Regions from separate parts of the Providencia hangzhouensis genome, predicted to be linked through region 1. Evidence: predicted binding sites of a transcription regulator. Region 1 holds the regulator's gene; the other holds the start of a gene.

Region 1 (5,534 bases):
ACCTGCAAATTTTTACTGGTTTTGGCATAATGTTACCTAACCAGAAAACTAAAATTGAAAGTCCTAATGTCTGAAAAAAACAATCCAAATGCCCTAGTGAACCGTTTCAGGGGATACTATCCTGTCGTTATTGATGTTGAAACAGGCGGGTTCAATGCTAAAACTGACGGCCTATTAGAAATTGCTGCCATCACCTTAAAAATGGATAAAGACGGCTGGCTCTCCATGGATGAAACATTACATTTTCATGTAGAACCTTTTGAAGGTGCTAATCTTGAGCCATCTGCTCTTGCCTTCACAGGGATTGATCCAACAAACCCTCTACGCGGTGCTGTTAGTGAATATGAGGCTCTTCATGCGATATTCAAAGTCATTCGCAAAGGAATGAAAAATACAGATTGCAATCGTGCAATTATTGTCGCTCATAATGCAAATTTTGATCACAGTTTTGTGATGAATGCAGCCGAACGAGCAGGTTTAAAACGTAATCCTTTCCATCCATTTGCAACCTTCGATACTGCGGCACTGAGCGGCTTAGTATTCGGTCAAACAATTCTAGCAAAAGCTTGTGTTTCCGCAGGTATTCCATTTGATGGTAAACAAGCTCATGGCGCACTGTATGACACCAATCGAACGGCTCTGCTATTTTGTGAGATCGTTAATAAATGGAAAAAGCTGGGTGGTTGGCCAATTATTGAAGAATCCCAATAATTTTTTAATTAATCGCTATTACATAAAAAAACCGTGTTTGATAAAAAGTAATAAGTGCTTTCATCAAATACGGTTTTTACGTTTTTATTTATGGCTTAATTTAGTCTGTGCTAGCTTCATCTGCTGGACGATACTTATCAGCAGTTTCTTTAATTAGAGATTGGAGCTCACCACGCTGGAACATTTCCATGATGATATCACAGCCACCGACCAGCTCACCGTCAACCCATAGTTGAGGAAACGTTGGCCAATTTGCGTATTTTGGCAATTCAGCGCGGATATCTGGGTTTTGTAAGATATCGACATATGCAAAACGCTCACCACAAGAAGACAGAGCTTGTACTGCTTGAGCAGAAAAACCACAGCTCGGAAGTTTAGGAGAGCCTTTCATATATAATAAAATTGGGTTTTCTTTAATTTGGCGCTCAATTCTTTCAATAGTTGTCATTTTTTAACTTCCTTAAAACAAAGATGCAGGTTTTGCAGTCAGCCGGTAACTGGGAGTCTACCGCAACTTAACAGAATACATTGACTGATATAATAGGAAACTGAATTGTTTCATACAATATGCCAGTTTTATAGGGGCATTACTATAGCATTCCAAAAAACAAAAAGGCACCTTTTCTATCTTCTCTCTACTTAAGTCAAACAAGTAGCTATTTCTAGATAAAAACCGAAACTTAATATCTTTAGATTTTTCGATTACAATATCTATATGATTTTTATGTGTAATACCTCTATTTATTTGTTAACATCTTAGTAACACTATTACCTTTATCTTTGTATGGTTTATCGTGTTATCATTAATGTATTAAGTATCATATCGCCAATAGGCGAAACTGTAATGATAAGCTGTCACATATTATTTCGCTCATTTTAAGAGCAAACACCCTAAGTATATTGATATAAAAGCAATCAAGGAGTACGCAATGTCATTTGAACTACCCGCTTTACCGTATGCAAAAGATGCTTTAGAACCTTATATCTCTGCTGAAACCTTAGAATATCACTATGGTAAGCACCACAACACTTACGTTGTTAACTTGAACAACCTCATCAAAGGCACTAACTTTGAAGGAAAATCTTTAGAAGAAATCATTAAAACTTCTGAAGCAGGCGTTTTTAACAACGCGGCACAAGTTTGGAATCACACTTTCTATTGGAATTGCTTAGCACCAAACGCTGGTGGCGAGCCAACAGGTAAAGTCGCTGAAGCTATCAATAAGGCATTCGGTTCTTTTGCTGAATTTAAAGCTCAATTTACTGATGCAGCAACCAAAAACTTCGGTGCGGGCTGGACTTGGTTAGTGAAAAAAGCGGATGGTAACCTTGCTATTGTAAATACATCCAATGCTGCAACACCTATTTCTGGTGATGATAAGCCTGTGTTAACTGTCGATATTTGGGAACATGCTTATTATATCGATTACCGTAACGCTCGCCCTAAATATTTAGAAAATTTCTGGGCGCTAGTTAACTGGAAATTTGTGGAAGAAAATTTAGCATAACAATTTCTGCTTATTGCTAGGTATAGATACAATAAGGGCGAGATATTCTCGCCCTTATTAAATTCACCCTATTCGAGGCTGAAATAAAATCAGAAAATATGTGCAGCAAGAAATATAATCAATGCTAATGAGCCCAACGCAGCAAGCAAACCATATTTAACATCTGTATCCATGAGTTCCTCTCATCCAAACGTAGTTAAACAACTAAATAACCATACAAAAATCAATGTTATTCAGTATACATATCTAAAAAAGTAAAACTAGTGTCTATATCACATGTTATAACATCAATTATTTCTTTCGTTTTTGCGCTAGATCAGACAAAATCGACAACAAATCGCTAAATTATTGCCAGCAAAGGATCAATGCATCAATATGCAGGTAATTTTTTAACAAGAATTCTTATAGAGACCGGTTATTGGTCAGGAGTTTTTTTCCCCCATGGCAACGATTAAAGATGTGGCGAAACGCGCTGGCGTATCTACCACAACCGTATCCCATGTTATTAATAAAACGCGCTTTGTAGCTGATGACACTAAAGCTGCGGTTTGGGCTGCAATTAAAGAGCTCAATTATTCGCCAAGTGCGGTTGCCCGTAGTCTAAAAGTTAACAACACAAAGTCGATTGGGTTGTTGGCAACCTCATGTGAAGCTCCTTACTTCGCAGAGGTAATTGAATCAGTTGAAAATAGCTGTTATGAAAAAGGTTATACGCTAATCCTTTGTAATTCTCATAATAATTTGGGAAAACAAAAAGCGTATTTGCAGATGCTGGCACAAAAGCGTGTTGATGGTTTACTCGTAATGTGCTCCGAATATCCTGCCCCCTTAATCAGTATGCTGGAAGATTACCGCAATATCCCAATGGTAGTGATGGACTGGGGAACTTCCCGTGGCGATTTTACCGATAGTATTATTGATAACTCATTCCACGGTGGCTATCTTGCAGGACGTTATTTGATTGATAGAGGGCATCGTGACATCGGAGCCATCCCTGGTTCTCTTGAAAGAAATACGGGTATTGGTCGATTAACTGGCTTTAAAAAGGCGATGGAAGAGGCCAAAATCACCATAAAAGATGAATGGATTGTTCAAGGGGACTTCGAGCCAGAATCTGGCTATAAGGCAATGATGCAAATTTTAAGCCATAAGCAACGCCCTACTGCCGTTTTCTGTGGCGGTGATATTATGGCAATGGGGGCAATTTGCGCCGCTGATGAGATGGGATTGCGTGTCCCACAAGACATTTCAATCATTGGCTATGATAACGTGCGAAATGCGCGCTATTTTACCCCGGCATTGACCACAATTCACCAACCAAAAGAGCGTTTAGGCCAAATGGCTTTCACAATGCTGCTCGATCGTATTGTAAATAAGCGCGAAGATGCTCAAACAATTGAAGTCCACCCTCGCCTTGTAGAACGCCGTTCCGTTGCTGACGGCCCATTTATCGATTATCGTCGATAATACGCATAATTAGTTTGAAAGCCACTCGGCATTGAGCGTTTCGTTATCGCCAAGGTAATCCAATAACCAATTCAACGCTGGTGATGTATTATTTTCCACCCAAGTTAGACAACAAGGACTGGGTGGAAATGGCTGTGCTAATGCTAGTTCAACTAATAAGCCTTTTTCGCAAAACGAAGCCGCACGATGCTCTGGCACCATTCCGACACACAACCCGTTAACCAAACAAGCTAGACCATTTTCCCAAGAAGGTACGACAAGACGACGTTGATTATCAAGAGCCCATGTATCACGTTTTGGTAGATTACGAGAAGTGTCTTCGAGACATAAACTTGGAAACTCGCGCATTTGGTCGTCTGTTAGCTTGCCGCTTATATTCGCTAATGGGTGTTTAGGGCTCGCCACACACCTCCATGACATAAAACCCATATCACGGAAACTATATCTTTCACCAATCGGTGAGGCTCGAGTAGCTCCAATAGCAACATCTACACGCCCATCAGCAAGTGCATCCCAAACACCATTAAATACTTCAGGATGAATGAAAAGTTCAATATCTGGAAAGTGACGATAAAAATCCAGTATCAATTGCTCTGCTCTCTGTGGTTTTACAATGCAATCAACAGCAATACTAAATTGCCCCCGCCAACCATTAGCAACCTGCTGGCATTGATGCCTTGTATCTGTCATTTTTTTGATAACAGAACGACTTTCCTTAATAAATATCGTTCCAGCTTCTGTAAGAACAACATCGCGATGTCGACGCTCAAATAGGGGAACCGCAAGCCATTCTTCAACTTGCTTGACGGTATAACTGATTGCAGAAGGTACACGGTGTAACTCTTCAGCAGCACCACTAAAGCTCCCAGTTCGGGCAACAGCATCAATCACTTCGAGTGCATGCGCAGACCACATAACCTCTCCTTTCAAAAATTTTGATAGCAAGATCCAAATATTACCGTTTCACAACCTAAAAAAATAGCCTATACAATGGCATCATCATTAACATTTTTTTTAAATATCAGATAAGTAATAATTATGTCGAATACTGTGAAAAAAAATTCCCCTGGATTTATGGTTTACCTTGCAGGACTTAGCATGCTGGGGTTTTTAGCTATTGATATGTATTTACCTGCATTCGGTGCTATGCAAGACACCCTGCATACATCAGAAGGCGCTATCAGTGCTTCTCTCAGTATATTTTTAGCCGGTTTTGCCTTCGCTCAATTGTTATGGGGGCCATTGTCAGACAAACTTGGCCGTAAGCCTGTGCTCATTGTGGGCTTAACTATTTTCATTATCAGTAGCTTAGCTATTTATTGGGTGGAAACCGCAACACAGTTATTAACACTACGATTTTTACAGGCTGTTGGTGTCTGCTCCGCTGCAGTTTTATGGCAAGCTCTTGTTATCGACCGCTATGATGAAGCAAATACCCAAAAAGTTTTTGCTTCTATTATGCCGTTAGTTGCGCTATCCCCTGCTTTAGCACCATTATTAGGAGCATGGGTACTAGAACACCAAACATGGGAAGCAATTTTCCTGATCCTAATGGCTGTGGGTATATTACTTTTATTGCCAACACTCTTTTTGAAAAATGTTTCAGTTAAAACAATAATTGATGACAGCCAACCACAAGCTAAGATTTCTTTCTCAAACTTACTCAGTTCGCCAGTTTTCAGCGGTAATGTGCTCGTTTACGCTTCATGCAGTGCGGGTTTTTTCGCTTGGCTAACCGGCTCGCCTTTTATCTTACGTAATATGGGTTTCAACCCTGCGGATATCGGTTTGAGTTATATTCCACAAACTTTAGCCTTTATTGTTGGTGGGTATGGCTGCCGTATTTTA
Region 2 (5,534 bases), 1.0 Mb from region 1:
TTTCATTTAGCTAAAGACGGTATTGTCGTCAACAACCCGACCCCTTATTTTTTAAATATTGCCAATATCTATCTGGCTAATAATAAAAGTCGTTCTATTGCAAAAAGCTCGATGGTAGAGCCATTTTCATCACAAACTTACTTTTCAACCGCTGATATTAATCACGGAGAAAATATAACAATGATTTACATTGACGATACTGGAAAACAAATTCAATACCAAACCAAGCTATAAAATAGGCTTAACCGCTTCTATAACTTGGCAGGTGAATATTAAGATTGAGCCACCACTTTAGGGCGGATAAACACGGCAGGGACAGCGAGAAGAGCCATTAAGTAAAACACCACACCATGATGAGCAGGCACTCGCTCATAAATGTATCCGACAATAATAGTCAGTACGGCTAACCCACCGCCAGTTGCGAGTGCGGAGTAAACACCTTGTAATGGGATAATTTCATTTTCTTTTCTTGCACTAATAAAGCGCATTGCGGCTAGGTGGCAAATCGTAAAAGTACCACTGTGAAGAATTTGTACCACGATTAATACCGGTAATGCAGTAAACGCTCCCATCAAGCCCCAACGAATAATTCCACAAAAGGCAGATAACAACAGTAAATTTCGAGCGCTCCAACGCCTAAATAAACGGTGGCTTAACATAAATACAATGACTTCAGCAACCACACCGAGCGACCATAAATTACCGATAACTAAATCTGAATAGCCGGCTTCTTTCCAAAATAGGGAAGCAAAACCATAATAAGCCGCATGAGTCCCTTGCAGTAACGTAACACAGATAAGAAACCTAACGACGTTTTTATCCGCAATCAATTGTTTAAACGTAACCTTATTACCACCATCCGCTTTCGCTACCCCCATTGGCATGATTGCTGGTTTCAGCATTGCGCCAAGTAATAATGCTAGACAGCTTACTATCAAGGCCACCATGATGGCTTTATTTCCCCAAACACCGGCTAAATACCCCATCAGTGAGGAACCAATAATAAAAGCTATCGAACCCCAAACGCGAATTTTGCCGTAGTCAAAGGTAAATTGTTTTTGCCATGTCCCCGCCAGTGAATCGCCCAGTGGAACCATTGGTGCAAAAAATAAGTTAAACCCAATCATTACAAACAACAGCCATGCCCAGTGAGAACCCAGAGCAAAACCGACAGAAAAAATAAGTGAAAGTCCTGCGAGTAAGCGTAGAGCAGTAATAAGTTTCGAGGGCTCTTTAACTAAAGGAGTAATAAACATCGCACCAAGGAAACGGGCTGCTAGCCCTACCCCTAACAAAACACCAATCATTTCTGCATCAATTCCCTCACCTTGTAACCAAACTGACCAAAATGGCAAGAAAATACTGTAGGCAAAAAAGTAGGTAAAATAATCAATAGCTAGCCAACGCGTTGATGGAATGACCATCACTCCTCCGTTTTTTCAATGCAAAAAACCCGCTCATACATACATGTAGAAGCGGGTTTCAGTAATTAATAATACGTTATGTTATGCGTAAACTGGGTATTTTTTGCAAATTGCTAATACTTTTTGCTTCACGCTCTCAATGGTCGCTTCGTCATTGAGGTTGTCTAGAATATCACACATCCAGCCAGCTAGCTCACCCGCTTCTGCTTCTTTGAAGCCACGACGCGTAATCGCAGGAGAACCAATACGTACACCAGACGTTACAAATGGGCTCTTAGGGTCGTTCGGTACACTGTTTTTGTTAACAGTGATATTCGCACGGCCAAGTGCAGCATCGGCATCTTTACCTGTGATGTCTTTATCAACCAAATCAACTAAGAATAAGTGGTTTTCAGTTCCGCCAGATACCACTTTGTAGCCACGTTTTTGGAAAACATCGACCATTGCCTTCGCATTCTTAGCAACTTGCTGTTGATAAACTTTGAATTCAGGTTCCATCGCTTCTTTCAGAGCAACCGCTTTACCTGCAATAACATGCATTAAAGGGCCACCTTGAGATCCAGGGAATACCGCTGAGTTGATTTTTTTGTACAACTCTTCGTCACCACCTTTAGCTAAAATTAACCCACCACGTGGACCCGCTAAAGTTTTATGCGTTGTTGTTGTCACAACGTGTGCATGAGGAACTGGGTTTGGATAAACACCCGCAGCAATCAAACCTGCAACGTGAGCCATATCAACAAACAGGTAAGCGCCAATACCATCTGCGATTTCACGCATTTTTGCCCAATCAACGACACCTGAGTACGCAGAGAAACCACCGATAATCATTTTTGGTTTGTGTTTTTCCGCTTGCGCTTTGATATCGTCGTAGTCAATTTTACCGCTTTCATCAATACCGTAAGGCACGATGTTGTACAGTTTACCTGAGAAGTTAACTGGTGAACCGTGAGTTAAGTGACCACCATGTGCTAGGTTCATTCCCAGAACGGTATCACCAGGCTGTAATAACGCCATGTAAACTGCAGCGTTAGCTTGTGAACCTGAGTGCGGCTGCACGTTCGCATAGTCAGCACCAAATAGTTCTTTCGCACGGTCAATCGCTAATTGCTCTACCACGTCAACATACTCACAACCGCCATAGTAGCGTTTGCCTGGGTAGCCTTCTGCATATTTATTGGTTAGCTGAGAACCTTGAGCCTGCATGACTCGTGGACTGGTATAGTTTTCAGAAGCAATTAATTCAATGTGTTCTTCTTGACGTTGTACTTCTTGCTCCATTGCTTCCCATAATTTCGGATCGTAGTCAGCAATATTCATTTCACGCTTTAACATTCGCTTCTCCTGCCTCAGCAATTCAATAGGTTGAAAATCGATTCATCGCAATGACACACAGTGTAAACTCTTTTTCTCTCTTGAGATAGCCCTAAAGAAAAAATATACGCAAACGATTGCATTAATTTTTTTCACTTCATTTGCTTCTGAAGGCTTCATTATAAAATAGCTCAAATTTTAATTTTTAACGGACAAACATCCAGATTTGCTATTCCCTTCTCATTATGTGCCTAAATCCACCCTATTTTTCCGATTTGAGTCTTTACATAAACACGTAAATATTATAAGTTGTATTTAAAATACATCTTTATAAATCACCTTCATCGTTCGCAAAAAATAGGGATTAGCTGAGATGAAATAAATTTATCTAACTAATCTACAAAGGAATATTTTTAGATCGCAAAAATTTGCCCTTTGCCATAACTATAATGAGAACATGAAAATAATTCAGGAGCACCTGTATGCTAGATAGCCAAACCATTGCCATTGTTAAATCAACCATTCCTGCCATTGCTGAAACAGGGCCAAAACTGACCGCGCATTTTTATGATCGGATGTTTAAACAGCATCCTGAATTAAAAGATATTTTCAACATGACTCACCAAGTGAATGGGGACCAACGAGAAGCCCTTTTCAACGCTATCTGCGCATATGCTGTGCATATTGAAACTCCTGAGGCTCTTATTTCAGCTGTCGAAAAAATCGCCCAAAAACATGTAAGCTTAAATATTAAACCTGAGCACTATCCAATCGTCGGGGAAAACTTACTCGCGGCTATTGATGAACTCCTCAACCCAGGCCAAGAGGTTCTTGATGCATGGGGAAGAGCTTACGGTGTTTTAGCCGATATTTTTATTGGTAGAGAAGCTGCAATTTACCAAGAAAATGCGGATAAAAATGGGGGTTGGGAAGGCTTACGTGAGTTTAAATTAGCGCAAAAACAACCACAAAGTGATGTGATTACAAGTTTTGAATTTGTTCCTGTCGATGGGCAACCTGTCGCTGATTACCGCCCAGGCCAATATATCACTATTTATGTCAACAACCAGGGGTTTGAAAACCAAGAAATCCGCCAATACTCTCTGACCACTGCACCTAATGGCCGTAGCTACCGTATTGCGGTAAAACGTGAAGAACAAGGCTCCGTTTCTAATTTCTTACATCAACAATTAAATGAAGGTGATAGTGTACTGCTCGCCCCTCCATGTGGTGATTTCTTTATTGATGTTGATGGCCAGACACCTGTTACCTTGATCTCTGCAGGCGTTGGTTTAACTCCAATGCTGAGCATGTTAAATCATCTAACAGAACAAGGTCACAACGCACAAGTTAATTGGTTCCATGCCGCTGAAAATGGTGCCGTTCATGCCTTTAGGCACGAAATTCAACAACTATTAGCAAAACAGCAAACCAGCCAATCCGCGATTTGGTTTAATCAACCAAGAGAGGAAGATCGTCTCGGGTTTGATTACCAATATGAAGGTTTAATGAATTTAGAATTGGTACGTGAATGGATTGAGCAACCGAATATGCAATTCTATTTCTGTGGCCCTGTTGGGTTTATGCAGCACGTAGGTAAGCAGCTAATTGCAATGGGTGTCGATACCAGTGCTATTCACTATGAATGTTTTGGACCACACAAGGTATTACCCCTCAATTAATTCACAAAAAATGCTCTTCTGTTTAGAAGAGCATTCTATGAAACATATTAACTGAAGAAAATGGGTTAACTAGTTAAATATTCGTAGTTTTCTAATTTAGCGGTAACGGGCTCGCATAATAAATACACAATTCTAATCCCATTCCTGTGTATTTTCCGTTACCGCATTTTCATACAAACTTAATTTATTAAATTGCTTCTTCGTCTTGCTCACCGGTTCGAATACGGATCACTCGAGCGACATCATAAACAAAGATTTTTCCATCACCAATTTTGCCAGTTTGTGCAGTTTGCATAATGGTTTCGACGCAGTTTTCAACGATGTCATCAGGTACTACAATTTCAATTTTTACCTTAGGTAAAAAATCAACCATATACTCTGCGCCACGGTAAAGTTCAGTATGCCCTTTTTGACGTCCAAAACCTTTCACTTCAGTCACTGTCATTCCAGTAATACCCACTTCTGCCAGCGCTTCACGAACATCATCAAGTTTGAATGGCTTTATAATTGCATCAATTTTTTTCATAAATAATTCCTGTTATGACCAGTTTTTACGGCCAAAACCTGAGGTGATCGGATAACGACGGTCTTTGCCAAAATTGCGCATCGTAATACGTGGCCCAACAGGCGCCTGACGACGTTTATATTCATTAATATCAACAAGGCGCACAACTTTGCGCACCACGTCTTTATCAAAACCAAGTTTGATTAGGTCATTAACTGACAAGTCTTTTTCCACATAGCCTTCTAATAATGCATCTAACACATCATAAGGTGGCAAACTGTCTTGATCTAATTGCCCTGGCGCAAGCTCTGCTGATGGCGGCCTATCAATCACGCGTTGTGGGATTGCTGGAGAGATAGTATTACGGTATTTAGCCAACTCAAAGACAAGGGTTTTAGGCACATCTTTTAACACGTCAAAACCACCCGCCATATCACCATACAATGTCGAGTAGCCAACCGCTGACTCACTTTTATTACTGGTAGTCAAAACTAAGCGACGACGTTTATTTGACATCGCCATTAAAATAACGGCTCGGCAACGCGCTTGTAAGTTTTCCTCAGTTGTATCAACCGCGGTTCCTTCAAACATAGGCGTTAACTGTGCCAT

The links. The regulator PurR, encoded in region 1, represses purine synthesis genes. The targets are predictions, from matches to a motif close to CANGCAAACGTTTGCNTG.
Region 2: the regulator PurR is predicted to act here: its motif matches at 3,156-3,173, upstream of hmpA (NO-inducible flavohemoprotein).

Annotation. Positions count from the first base shown of each region.
Region 1 is NZ_CP135052.1:2,711,984-2,717,517, forward strand. It holds gene rnt (ribonuclease T) at 67-711, shown strand; gene PZ638_RS12250 (Grx4 family monothiol glutaredoxin) at 812-1,159, opposite strand; gene sodB (superoxide dismutase [Fe]) at 1,641-2,219, shown strand; gene purR (HTH-type transcriptional repressor PurR) at 2,661-3,686, shown strand; gene punR (DNA-binding transcriptional activator PunR) at 3,696-4,601, opposite strand; gene punC (purine nucleoside transporter PunC) at 4,725-5,534, shown strand, end outside.
Region 2 is NZ_CP135052.1:1,694,591-1,700,124, reverse strand. It holds gene PZ638_RS07450 (fimbrial biogenesis chaperone) at 1-234, shown strand, start outside; gene PZ638_RS07445 (3-phenylpropionate MFS transporter) at 273-1,424, opposite strand; gene glyA (serine hydroxymethyltransferase) at 1,506-2,759, opposite strand; gene hmpA (NO-inducible flavohemoprotein) at 3,221-4,420, shown strand; gene glnB (nitrogen regulatory protein P-II) at 4,608-4,946, opposite strand; gene PZ638_RS07425 (NAD+ synthase) at 4,959-5,534, opposite strand, start outside.